DNA from 3 places in the Shewanella sp. KX20019 genome. Region 3 is predicted to be linked to each of the others. Evidence: predicted binding sites of a transcription regulator. Region 3 holds the regulator's gene; each other region holds the start of a gene.
What was found. Region 3 encodes LexA, which represses DNA repair genes until DNA is damaged. Its sites were predicted from a motif close to TACTGTATNNNNATACAGTA; they were not measured.
Positions count from the first base shown of each region.

Region 1: a site for LexA is predicted at 2,505-2,524, ahead of JK628_RS14325 (DNA topoisomerase III). Genes of this name have one in related genera too.
Region 2: a site for LexA is predicted at 2,009-2,028, ahead of dinB (DNA polymerase IV). Genes of this name have one in related genera too.

Region 1 covers NZ_CP068437.1:3,263,719-3,268,448, forward strand. The annotation lists gene JK628_RS14320 (hypothetical protein) at 1-153, opposite strand, end outside; gene JK628_RS14325 (DNA topoisomerase III) at 439-2,487, opposite strand; gene JK628_RS14330 (hypothetical protein) at 2,648-2,920, shown strand; gene purF (amidophosphoribosyltransferase) at 2,994-4,508, opposite strand; gene JK628_RS14340 (CvpA family protein) at 4,607-4,730, opposite strand, start outside.
Region 2 covers NZ_CP068437.1:3,920,541-3,925,270, forward strand. The annotation lists gene JK628_RS16910 (aminoacyl-histidine dipeptidase) at 1-814, shown strand, start outside; gene dinB (DNA polymerase IV) at 905-1,984, opposite strand; gene JK628_RS16920 (methyl-accepting chemotaxis protein) at 2,145-4,145, opposite strand; gene JK628_RS16925 (hypothetical protein) at 4,393-4,593, opposite strand.
Region 3 covers NZ_CP068437.1:336,893-341,622, reverse strand. The annotation lists gene plsB (glycerol-3-phosphate 1-O-acyltransferase PlsB) at 1-213, opposite strand, end outside; gene nrfA (ammonia-forming cytochrome c nitrite reductase) at 628-2,016, opposite strand; gene lexA (transcriptional repressor LexA) at 2,317-2,937, shown strand; gene JK628_RS01520 (cell division inhibitor SulA) at 2,934-3,440, shown strand; gene coxB (cytochrome c oxidase subunit II) at 3,893-4,730, shown strand, end outside.

The DNA of each region.
Region 1 (4,730 bases), 2.4 Mb from region 3:
TTCTAAATGCGGTAACTCAGCAGAATAAAACTCAACATTGTGGATGTCTGAAGCAACACATGTGGGAAATAACTGCGACACAAAAACCACCAGTAAGAGTACTAGTGTCAATTTAGATTGAAACATCTGCATTGAAGCGGTCGAGTTAAACAACAATATTTCCCGTATCTGCTTGGTAGAACGTTCGACTACCGATAATAAATTACCAGCAAATGATAACGGTTTTTATCTTCAGTAAATAGAGCTTAACGCAAAAGAGTGTGAAAACATGATCGGGATCATGGTAATGCCTAGTGGTCATTGCTCTTTAGGCAACACTCTCTCATAAGCAGTAACTAATGACTTGCTGAGCTAATTGTCCAATGACTGATAAAAATCATCCAACGAGCCATCGTTTTAGTCCATTTAGAGATAACACTATTATTACTTGGTAAACGACTATTTAGCCATTGTACTGTTAGTGCGAGTCCTTCTAGTTGCAGTTTTTTTAGCGATCCCTTTCTTCGTTGTCGACCTACCCGAATTATTGCCGCCACGAGAGTAAGACTTTTTCTTAAACGGGGTGGGACTCTTAACGCCCTGCAAGGCGGTAGGCAACACCGAACCCGCCTGGGTAATCAACTCATCTAATTTACCTATAAGCGGCTGCATAAAGGCTTGATATTGGGTTTCTTTGCGGCTCATCGAATCCAGGGTATTTTCCCACAGTGCGGTCATATCGGGGGTCGTAGCACTAAGAGGCAAGCTGTTAATCAGGCCTTTACCCACATCTGTGGCAATAATACTTTTACCCTGTCTGACTAGAAAACTGCGTTTGAATAACAGTTCGATAATGCCAGCACGGGTCGCTTCCGTCCCCAGTCCATCGGTGTCTTTCAGTATTTTCCGAATGTCAGGATCGGTGACAAAACGATTTATCCCCGTCATAGCCCCAAGCAAAGTGGCATCGGTAAAGTGCTTTGGTGGTTGTGTTTGTTTCTCTAATAACTCGCCACGCTGACAATGTAAAGATTGCCCCTTGGTTAATGGCGGTATGGTGGTTAACTCCTCGTCATCGTTTTTGTTACCGCTTTTAGAGCCTGAAGACGAGGATGGGCTAGCACCATTGTTCGAATTAGATTGACTCTGTTTTAGCAGCTGCTTCCAACCTAGCGCATTTTCTTGCTTGGCTTTAGTCTTAAACACGCCTCCAGCGATGACAATTTCGACCAGCGTTTCTTTATAGAGATACGCGGGATAAAATTGCATTAAATACTGCCGTGCGACTTGCAGATAGATCTGCTTTTCAGCTGGACTTAAACTCGATAGATTGGCGATTTTCTCAGTGGGAATAATTGCATGGTGGGCATCGACCTTTTTGGCATTCCAAGCTTTTGACTTAAGTTTTGCATTCGGTACATCGATACCTTGCGTCAGCTCTGCTGCGCCTTTATTAACTGTCGCAATGACGCTAGCGGCCATCGCGTGTTGCTCTACCGGTAGATAGCGACTGTCTGAACGTGGATAGGTGATCAGTTTATGGCGCTCATATAACGACTGACAGGTATCAAGTACCGTTTTAGCGCTCATACCAAAACGCTTGGCGGCATCGATCTGTAATGAAGATAGATTGTAAGGCAGCGGTGCATTTAATTTTTTATCTTGCGCTGTGACTTTTTCAACTATTGCTTCTTTGCCCGTGATACGCCCAACCACATTCTGCGCTAATCCTCTAGATAGTACTCGCCCATCTTCATCCATATAAGGCTGACATGCCTCGCTGGGTTGCCATTTGGCTGTAAATGCCTGCTGAGTATCTGTGGTTAGATGTGCTAGCACTTCATAAAATGGTTTTGAGACAAAGTTGCCAATCTCTTCATCACGCCTGACCACTAACCCCAGTATTGGTGTTTGAACTCGGCCTACCGAGAGCACACCTTGATAACCCACCTTACGCCCTTGAATGGTGTAAGCCCGGGTCATGTTCATACCATAGAGCCAGTCAGCGCGAGAGCGTGCCAGGGCTGATGTCGACAACGGGATGAATTCACGGTTCAGCCGCAATTGCCCTAAGGCCCTAGTTACCGCTTGCGGATTTAAATCACTGATTAGCAGACGTTTGGCTTGCTGTAATTTGGCACCTTTAACACCTAGATGAGCAATAATCTCGTCGACTAGCAACTGCCCTTCTCTATCCGGATCGCCAGCATTGACCAGTTGAGTCGCCTCTTTCACTAGCCCTCTCAATACTGAAATTTGACCGCGCATCTTATATTTGGGTTTCATCTTCCAAACATCTGGCACTATCGGAAGATGTTCAAACTTCCACGACTTATATTCTGGTGAATATGCATCAGGTTCAGCTTGCTCTAATAAATGTCCGACGCACCATGAAACACAGTCACCATTGGCAGCGCGTATAAAGCCCTCACCTTTTTTCAAAGGTTTAGGCAGCACGTCAGCTATGGCTCTACCAAGACTGGGTTTTTCTGCAATATATAAGATCATCAGTGCACATTTACTATTACTGTATAAATTAACAGTAACTGTAACCTGAGGTGACTGCTGGCGCAATCAAAAGTCGGTTAACGGCTCAAAGATTGTAAACTTTGTTGAGAATCATTCTCATTTAATGCCTAATGCTAAGCCTAACTTTGGAGGAGGAATAATGTTGACGACGTTAAGTAAGCCAAACACGAGATTAGACAAGCTACTACTATTTCACTTTCTACTGGTCACTGCTTGGGTGATATTGTGCGCTCCATTATTGGCACAGAGTCCGGCGGTCGAGCCATTAGTATTGAGCAGTTTGGTCATTGTGCTGACGAGCGTGAGCACGATTTTGGGCCTAAAAGTTAGCCATAACCTTGGGAAAACAGCTTGTACATTACTTTTTGTCAGTTGGATGGCCGTCTGGGTAGCACAGCTCTTTAGTTTATGAACATAAAAAGGCCGAGCAAATACTCGGCTTTTTTGTGTTCAATCTGTTTTACACCAGCAAAGGCATTGCCTAATTACGGGTGACAAACATTATGCATCTCTAAGTTGGTACCAATATCTTTGCTACGATTTGCTTTGGCATCATCGTTACGCAATTGCGTTAGGTAGTCCAAATATTCTTGGTTTACGTCATTAGTGACATATTTACCATCGAATACTGAGGTTTCAAAACGCTTAATTGAGGGATTCTGTTGACGAACCGCTTCAATCAAATCAGGCAATGACTGGAAGATCATACCATCAGCACCAATCAACTTGGTGATCTCTTCTACATCACGACCATGAGCAATAAGCTCGTTGGTCGTTGGCATATCAATGCCGTAGACGTTGGGGAAGCGAATTTCAGGTGCTGCAGAAGCAAAGTATACTTTTTTGGCGCCTGCATCGCGTGCCATCTGAATGATCTGCTCAGACGTGGTACCACGTACAATTGAATCATCAACCAAGAGTACATTCTTGTCTTTAAATTCAGCGTTAATCGCATTCAGTTTACGACGGACCGATTTTTTACGCTCTTGCTGACCAGGCATAATAAATGTGCGGCCGATATAGCGGTTTTTAACGAAACCTTGACGATATGGAAGATCCATATGACGAGCAATTTCTAAGGCGATATCACAAGATGTTTCGGGAATAGGGATCACTACGTCAATGTCATGATCTTCCCACTCTTTCTTTATCTTTTCACCCAACATGGTACCCATATTAACGCGGCTACCGTATACCGAAACCTTGTCTATTGTTGAGTCTGGACGAGCAAAATAAACAAACTCAAAAATACAGGGGGCATAGCTTGGCGAATGAGCACACTGACGAGTATGAAGCTCACCTTTAAGGCTGATATACACAGCTTCACCGGGAGCTACATCGCGCATAAACTCAAAACCAACCGCATCCAGTGCCACACTTTCAGAAGCGACCATGTACTCGGTGCCCGTTGGCGTTTCATGTTTACCTAACACCAAGGGACGAATACCGAATGGATCTCTAAATGCAACAAGACCTTGGCCTAGAATCATCGCAACAACAGCATATGCACCGCGAGTGAGTTCATGGACCTTGGTCACACTGTTGAATACTTCGTCTGCAGTTAACTCTTGGCTAGTCGTATGCTGAAGCTCATCGGCGAGCAAGTTAAGTAACACCTCTGAGTCAGAGGTGGTATTAACGTGACGACGCTGCTTAAGTAGGCGCTCATGCAGCTCAACCGTATTGGTTAAATTACCGTTGTGCGCTAATGAGATACCAAAAGGAGAGTTCACATAAAATGGCTGAGCTTCAGAAGCACTCGAGCTCCCTGCCGTTGGATAACGCACATGACCAATACCCGCACTGCCTTGCAGGCGTTGCATATGCTTTGGTTCAAATACGTCTTTCACCAAGCCATTGGCTTTACGTAGTCTAAACGCATATCCGTCTACGGTCACAATGCCAGCAGCATCCTGTCCACGATGCTGAAGCACGGTCAATGCATCATAAATGGTTTGATTAACCGATGACTGACCAACTATTCCGACAATACCACACATGGGTAAGCTTCCTCATTGTAAGATGTTCTATTATTTAAATATTTTTGCTTTAGTTAAGCAGCTGCTTAGCTAAAGACCAAATAATGCTTTAGTGCATTTTATATTTTGGGTACAAAGCTTGAGGTGTTTTCCAAGTAGTCAAAGAACCACTGGATCACAACTCCAAATTCGGGCACGAGCGTTGAATCCTGCCACCAATCTGTATTGGGTGCTCCGGTAAAA
Region 2 (4,730 bases), 1.7 Mb from region 3:
AGGGGTCAACATTCATTTAGGTCGCGGTAATGCCAATAAATTGCTCGCTAGATTCCTATTCGATCATAGCGATGAGCTTGCACTTGAGCTAACTAACTTCACTGGCGGTTCACTGCGTAATGCGATTCCCCGTGAAGCGCAAATTAGCTTTATGACGCCCGCTGAAAACGTAACACTACTACAGCAACGTATTGCGGAGTTCCAGGCATTGGTTCGCCAAGAGTTGGCTATTGCAGATCCTGACACGACGCTGACACTCACTGAGATCCCAGCAGAAACAAAGGTGATGAGTGAAGACTCACAACAGATATTAATTGATATCCTCAATGCCTGCCCTAACGGCGTAGTGCGCATGAGCGATGAAGTTGCTGGCGTAACTGAAACCTCACTAAATGTCGGCGTCATCAGTACTGAAACTGATTCTGTGCAAGTGCTTTGCCTTATCCGTTCATTAATCGACTCTGGCCGTGAAGAGATAGAGGGTGTGTTGACCTCATTGAGTAACCTTGCGGGTGCCAACGTTGAATTTAGTGGTGCTTACCCTGGTTGGAAGCCTGACAACAGCTCACCGGTTATGGAAAGTGTCCGTGCTACTTACGAAGACATCTATAACAAAGAGCCAACAATCATGGTGATCCATGCTGGCCTTGAGTGCGGTTTGTTTAAGAAGCCTTATCCAGAGATGGACATGGTATCGATTGGTCCGACTATTCGCTATCCACATAGCCCAGATGAGAAAGTTAACATCACTACCGTTGGTCAGTACTGGAAACTGTTGTTAGCAGTGCTTGAGCGTACTCCGGTTAAAGATTAAACCCTTTAAATAGTGACAACCAAATAAAAAGCCGCTGATGTAAATTCAGCGGCTTTTTTTATCTTGGTTGAGACTCAGCTAAAACGCTTTCTAAAAGCCTAAGTCTAGTTGCGATGCACTTGCTGCACTCGCCTCATCATTAATGGCTTGTTTAGAGGCCAACCCCACTGCAACGCCCAATAAGCGTATTCCTCGGCCCTGTTGTCTTTCTAGCGCTTGTGCCAATAACTGGTAAAACAGATTAACAGACACTTCATCACTTCGGTGCTCAATTGTGGTTTGTTTAAAGTCATCAAACTTAAGCTTTACCACTTGTTTATGAATAGTACGATCTTTGGCACTACGATTGACTCTAGCCCCCAGCTCTTGGATCAATTGCGGCATTACGGCTTTGCACTGTTCCAGCGTGTGAATATCTTTCGCTAAGGTAGTTTCAACACCAACCGACTTACGCTCTCTATTGGCAGAAATCCCCCGCGTGTCGATGCCTTTAGCGCGCTCTATCAATACCCCTCCAAACTTACCAAAACGCTCAACTAAAGCGTCATCAGAATAGGCCTGCACGTCGCTACACGTATGCAGACCAATATCCGCTAACTTCTTAGCGGTGACTTTACCCACTCCTGGAATTTTAATCAGCGGTAATGTTTTTACAAACTCTTCAATCATTTCAGGACGGATAACATATTGGCCATTAGGTTTATTGAGATCAGATGCTATTTTTGCTAAAAACTTAACCGGTGCAATTCCAGCAGATGCAGTGAGTCCCGTCGCCAGCAAAATATCCTGCCTGATGGCTTCTGCAATACGGGTGGCAGAGCCTTGGCAGTGAGGACTGTCGGTGACATCCAGATAGGCTTCATCTAACGATAGTGGCTCAATGTGGCTAGTATATTTAGCAAACACCGCGCGAATTTGAGTCGAAACGTCTTTATATACCTGCATACGACCAGGCACTAAGATGAGATCAGGGCAAAGCTTAAGTGCATAAGCTGATGCCATTGCTGAGCGCACACCATATTTTCTTGCTTCATAGCTGCAAGTACTTATCACACCACGACGATCACTTCTGCCGCCAACAGCTATGGGTTTACCTCTAAGCTCAGGAAAATCACGCATCTCTACTGCAGCGTAAAAGCAGTCCATATCGACATGAATTATTTTTTGCAATCTCAACTCCTCCACAATAGATGTTACTGTATATATAAACAGTACTCAAGAGGCGTTAAGTAAATTATGCGTTCAAAGTGTGGGGGAGCAAGCATATAGGATCGAAAACGGAGCCAATTGGCTCCGTTTTGCTTAACCTGATGCTTTAAGCGTTAGCGGTCTAGATCTTGAACTGCTTAATGTTGCTTGATAATGACTCTGTCACCTGGGCAAAACTGTCAAAGTTACGTGATAGTTCTTCACTTGCAGCTAACGAGTCATCAGATAAAGCGCGAACATTCTCAACATTGCAGGCCACCTCTTCAGCAACCACGGCTTGCTGACCTACAGCGGCGGAGATCTCAATGGTTTGCTGCTGAATAGCTTCAATCGCACCGGTAATACTGTCTAGCGCGATTTCTACTTTAGCCGTGAGATCCTGACCGATATTAGCTTGCTCAACTCCCGCTTCCATCACCTGCTCTGCTTCATTGGCATTTTGCTGTAACGTCTGAATTATCTCTTGAATATTGGCGGTTGAATCTTGCGTGCGCGAGGCCAGTGTACGCACTTCATCAGCTACAACGGCAAAACCACGCCCTTGCTCACCCGCTCTCGCAGCTTCAATAGCGGCGTTAAGCGCTAACAAGTTTGTTTGCTCCGCAATGCCTCTGATGACGTTAAGCACTTCACCAATTTGCTCTGAGCGAGTGCGAAGTTGCTTAACCACTTTAGCCGCTTCAATCACCTGCACCGATAAAGACTGCATCCCTTGAGTTGCTTGTGCGACAATCGCGCCCCCCTCAATTGATTCAGTCTGTGCCTTATCGGCAAAGTCGCTGGCACGTTGTGCACTTGCCGCCATCTCTTGACTGGTATGCGCCATTTCTGTAGCCGCGGTCGCAACGGAGGCTATCTCCGCTTTCTGCTGTGCAACAGAATTGAGTGCTCGCTCGCTGACTTCTGCTGCGGCTGTAACACCATTTTCAACCTCTAAGGTTAAATCGCGAGTATCTTGCAGCATCCCCTGCACTTTTGCTGCAAATCGGTTGAAAGCATCACCGAGTTGCCCAAGTTCATCCTCTCTGTCCATTTCGATACGTTTTGCCAGATCGCTATCGCCTTCGGCAATATCTTCCATCGCCAGCAATAAGCTATTAATCTGTTTTCTGAACGGCATTAACATGCCCCAAACCGTGACACCGACAAAGAGCATTATCAAACAAGCAAGTAAAATTGAGTTGATGATAGCGTCGGTCACTGGCGCCTCAATAACCTCCGTTGGCAACATGAATGCTAGGTGCCATCTCTGTGCAGGGAAATCACCACCCACTTCCACAAAACTGACTCTTTGCGATTCGCCTTTAAAGGTTACTTCGGCAAAACCTGTGCGTTGAGACTGCATTTGACGACTCAGCGCATTAAAACCTTCACTATCTCTAAATTGGTTGTCTATTTCAGCAGCGTCAGAACCCGGTGGGAATTTCTCAGTAAAACCAGGAAAGTATACTAATTTTCCAGCATCAGTAATGAGGAACGCTTGGCCTGAACCTTGGTACTTAATTGGTGCTAAGAGTTCGCTACCAATGGTGTCGATCAGAATATCCATACCACCGATGCCGATGAACCGACCGGACTGATCTTTTACAACTGTTTTAACGGTTGCAGATATTGAACCATCATTGGCATCAACAGCAGGATCACCGACAAACATACCATTTTGGTCAATGGCTTCTTGCCACCACGGGCGCTTATTAGTGTAGTACTCACTGTCGTTGTAGCGACCATTAAGGTCAAAGTATTCAAAGGTATTGGCGGAGCCGAAAAACACTGACTTAATGTCACTGTCTGTATCGGAGAAGAACTTAAAATACTCAACAATAGCACTGTACTGTTTATCTGCAGATAGATCGCTTAAGCGGCGATCATATTTTCCGAACCACTCTAATACTGTCGGATCAGCAAACACAGCATGAATTAATTGACCTTTGGCGACAAAATAGCTGCGAACTTCGTTAGATTTAAGTTGTACTAAACTCGTTAAGTCATTGTCGATTTGCTGACGGGTACTGGTACTTTCATTCTTAACTAAGAACAATGCTACAATGGTGAAAAGTACCGCCAAAGCGCCAACAATAGTCACAACCAGCTGCATACTTAGCGAGCGTTTAAACCAATGCATCCTATATCCCTTTATTATTATATTTTTTTAGGAATAATGAATTTAACAGAAAACTGACAAGATTAAAGCACAAAATTCAACATTAAGTACTAACTGTATAAATAGCAGTTTACGGAGCACGAAAGGAATTTGTCGCGTTGTTTAGCAACGCGAGTCTCAGATAAAGAATGGCGGAATACAATATTATTTGATAGTCGACGTTACCAGATAAGACTTTTTAACACTCTCGATCTTAAGACTGTAACGTTCAAAATAGCTTTGTGAGCATTGACAGTTCATCTACAGAAAGTGTCGACTTAGTCGTGTTGGCTTTATGGGGGTGTGAACGACAATATCCGGACTGAGCCATTTCAAGCTGTTGTTCTAGACGCTCAATCTTACAAAGAAGACGTTCGATTTTAAGCTGATTTTCACTGTCATATACGTTGCTTTTTACAGAAATAATCATAACCTCTCCTCTGCATTGGGTTTGAGTTAGCTTTCAATTCAATCACATTACTGCAATTTAAGGTTAGTCTAAAAACCCTACACGACCAGCAATTTTTGTGTTTTATTGCTTGAGTAGAAATAGTAATGTCTAGTAGC
Region 3 (4,730 bases):
GTCATCGTAAGGGCTAGGCAAACCGAACTTACCGGTCATTTCACTAAGGGCTGCTATGTCACTAACAGATTCTGTTTTCATGACATAAACGAGTGGTTTGCTTGGATCAAGATTGAGGTCTTCAAAAGGATCGTGGGGCACAACAATAGTTTGCACGAGCTTTTTTTGGATCCAGCGTAATGATTTAAACCAGAGAGAGTCTTTTTTCGACATGATTCGCTTGCAGTAATGGTCGCTTGTAATACGTCATAGAATACCAGAATTCCCAACTGTTTGCGCTACTGCTTTACAATCCCAATGGGAAACACTAGTGCATTTATGGAACAGTGACTTAGCTTATTCTCGGTGTACAGCTAGTCGATTAAGTCTGGTTCTGCCCTGTTAAAGCCCAATAAATCTAGCCCTAACTTATATGTGGGATTCAGTTTAAGAGTGAATGCCCGTTTCATTGCGATCAATAAGTTAGTTGAATAGTGCACTTGCATATAGAAAGCGGCCCCTATACAGAAGCCAATAAGCAGGCATAAAAAAGCCTCAATAAAGAGACTTGGTATTACTGCCTATACAGCGGGCTTAGGTGGGATTAAGCAATGGAGTCGTTCGCTATATAGGACTTATTCTTATTGGCTACTTATCGTATTTAGCTTGTCGTTCCTCAGCTTCTTTGTCCCACGCTGGAAGCACTGTTTCGCTAAACGTTGCCTTTTCTGCTTCTAGCTTATCCATATCTAAACCAATCGCTTTTTGTGCTTTTTCTTTGGTCGATATATCCGGGATAGCTACGGGCTGCTTAACGCCCTTTTCACCTAACAACCTAGCAAGTTTAACCCTTGCGTCGGCTGATAAATCAATCGCTGTCCCTAATACCCTTAACGCTTCTTCAGGGTTGTGCATTGCTATGCCGTGTGAAGCGGTAGCATGATCCCAACGCCATTGAGAATGTCTAATATCATCCTGTATTGGCTTTAACTCTGCTGCCGTTGCTCCGGCCTTAATAGCTGCGCCAGCTTCATAATGAGCGTGTACTAACTGAGTTTCGACCCAGTCTTTAAGCTCGTTAATCATTGCCTGTCGGTTTGCAACAACAGCTAACATCTGCTCTTTGCTCTGTTCGTGACAATTAGCGCAACCCACCTCGAAACGGTCAAACGGGTTTCCAACCTGATGATCGGTAAACTTTCGGCCCTTTGCGTTGGTGATCTTTGGCATGTGACAATCAATACAAGTAACATCGTTTTGACCATGAACGCCTGAACTCCAAGTTTCATAATCCGGGTGTTGAGCTTTCAACATTGGTGTTTTTGATATTTGATGCGTCCAATCTACAAACTCTATAGAGTCGAAGAACTCTTCCACGCTATCGGTATCGACGCCATTATCCCAAGGGAAAGCCGCTTTCTTGGTTTCTTTCTCGAAGTAGTATTCAACGTGGCACTGACCGCAAACCATAGCTTTTTTATCGGTTCTAGAGGCATCGTCCCAATTCTTACCTATCTTATCCATTGCCCTTTGAGCGAATGGTCTAGATACGCGAAGTTTAGACGAACCGGGTTCGTGACAATCCTGACAACCGATAGTATTAACAATCTCAGATCCTGCCGCGCTCCATTTCTCACTGAAGAAGCCGTCTTCACCCTGTTCTGTAATCATACGGGGGACGTCTGGGCCTTTACACGACCAACAAGCCATAGGCTGTAAATCTTTGTGGTCTGCGTCCGGGCTTCCAACCCTTAGCGTCCCTCTGAGATCTGTTACTGCGTATTGATGCCCGCGCGGGGTGTCATAATCTCTTGAAAACGCATAACCCGCCCACAACACGGCAAGGTTAGGATTTTCTTTAACTTCGTCGATTTTCTTGTCTTGCTCTATCGTCTTTTTCCAAGTGTTATATTGCTTTGGAAATTTCTTTTGATATTGCTCACTGCGAGGATCTAGTTGTTCACCTGCGAAAGCGGCGGTACATATAGCGCTTATGACTAAGCCAATGGTGCTTAGTTTGAGTATTTTATTGTTCATCGTTTAACCCCACGTTTCTATTCTGAGCCGTATATTAAGCGAGACTATTCAATAAGATAATTCGGAAGTTTTTACTTAAAGAGTAAGAATTAATGAAGCCTTACCAACGGACATAAAAAAGCCCCCAACGAAGGAGGTTTTTTATATTCAATTGGTGTGGTGCACTTAGATCTTGAATTCGGGTTGAACGCAGCTTTCAATCTTAAATGCCAAACATATTAACATTAACTTGGTTAATACTTGCGCGAACCAGAATACTGTATATACTGACAGTTACTGTATGGAAAGACAGGCTTAATTATGAGACCACTTACACCACGCCAAGCTGAAATTTTAGAGCTTATTAAACGCAATATTTCAGACACAGGTATGCCACCAACCCGTGCCGAAATCGCAAAACGTTTAGGCTTTAAATCTGCCAATGCAGCCGAAGAGCATTTAAAAGCTTTAGCGAAGAAAGGCTGTATTGAGATCATACCGGGAACTTCTCGAGGCATTAAGCTAACTCAAGAAGATACCGAAGAGGCCGATCTCGGTTTACCACTTATTGGCCAAGTGGCTGCAGGCGAACCGATTCTGGCTCAAGAACATGTAGAGCAACACTATAAAGTTGATCCTGCGATGTTCCGTCCAGCAGCCGACTTTTTGCTACGAGTACGCGGTGACAGTATGAAAGACATCGGCATCCTGGAAGGTGACCTATTGGCGGTTCATAAGAGCCAACAGGCTCGTAATGGCCAAGTTGTTGTCGCCCGTGTTGAAGATGACGTCACGGTTAAGCGGTTTGAAAAGAGGGGCAACAAAGTCTTCTTACATGCCGAGAATGAGGATTACTCACCGATAGAAGTCGATCTGGCAAACCAAAGCTTAAGTATTGAAGGTTTAGCCGTTGGCGTGATCCGTAATGGAGATTGGCAATGAACAAATTATTAGGTGTAAGCCCGCGTCACCCTGGCCTTTGGCAAGATATACCCAATTCGACGATGTCTAAAAAGACAGATATCGAAACTATGATATCTCATACTCAGGGACGCAATGAATTAAAACAGATCTGTGGTCAACTGGCTCAACTGAGCCTGCAGGGTCGCTGGATTGTATTAATTAGCCCACCTAATATCGGTTACAAACAGATGCTAGCTTCAGCTGGCGTACGGATGGATAGGATCCTACTTGTACATGCCAAAGATGAAGTAGAAACACTTTGGGCGATGGAAAAAGCGCTCACCAGCGGGACATCGAGTGCAGTGATAACCTGGACTAACGAGTTAGATGCACGAGACAGTAGACGACTGCAGCTAGTCGCCAAGAGCGCTCAAGCGGTAGGTATCATCATTGAAAATGCGAACACTCACTTACCTGACAGCACAATAAACGCACAGGGCGAGCCATTTAATCAAGGCTCTTTGTTCACTGCAATGCATTAAGCATTTATTTATATTACAGTTCTAGTCTTTAACTAAAGCTCCCTACTCGGGAGCTTTTTTATTCCTACCACTAAACAAATGAATCAAAAAGTGATCTTGATCAATATTTCAACACCAAGTAGTGTAGGTACTGATAACAACGATATTTTGTTATATCCGAACGATTTAGTCGTCGGTCTTTATGTATGACTGTAGATCCTTTAAGAGTATATGAAGACTGAGATCGGCCTGATATATTTCAGCCGTAGGTGCCACCGTGGTTACACCAACCAGTATCAAGTACTGGAACTAAATAAAGTCTAATCGATAGTCGAAAACTAAAATAACGACACGATAGATAAACCACTCGCGCACTTTGAAGTCATCGTTGCTTTTTTGGGAACGAAGAGTTTACATAGAGCAGAGACTTACTGTGTGACTCTTCTTTGTCTTGTTGACAGAGGAGAAGTCTAGTGAAGCAATTGTTGTACTGTGTGTTGGCGCTAATATTTTCGCCTGCACTTTTTGCATCAGAAATGCCATTTAATATGACAGAGGGTGTGACGGAGATCAGTGGTAAGGTTTATAACCTCCACATGATAATCCTTTACATCTGCTGTGCTATTGGCATTGTTGTTTTTGGCGCAATGATTTATGCCATGATCAACCACCGCAAATCAAAAGGCGCTGTCGCCGCCAACTTTCATGAAAGCACTAAAGTCGAGATTTTGTGGACTGTAGTGCCTTTTATTATTCTTATTATCATGGCTATTCCAGCAACCAAAACCTTGATTGCAATGGAGGACCCCAGTAATGCTGAGCTCACCATTAAAATTACAGGTTCGCAGTGGAAATGGCATTACAGCTATTTCGATAAAGACGTTGAATTTTATAGTTTAATGTCGACTCCTAGAGAGCAGATCGAGGGCACCGAAGCTAAAGGTGAACACTATTTGCTCGAAGTAGACAAACCTCTCGTATTGCCGATTAACCGCAAGGTGCGCTTTCTAATGACTTCAGATGACGTTATCCATTCATGGTGGGTACCGGCTTTTGCGGTTAAAAAAGATGCTAACCCTGGTTTTATTAATGAAGCTTGGACGCGGATTGATAAGCCCGGTGTTTACCGTGGTCAATGTGCTGAACTTTGTGGTAAAGATCATGGCTTTATGCCAATTGTTGTCGAAGCACTCACAGAAGAAGACTTTGATAAATGGTTAATTGCTCAAAAGGAACAAGCGAGTAATGCTGAAGCTGCAGCTCAAGCAGCACTTTCGCAAACCTTGACCATGGAGGAGCTGATGGCTCAAG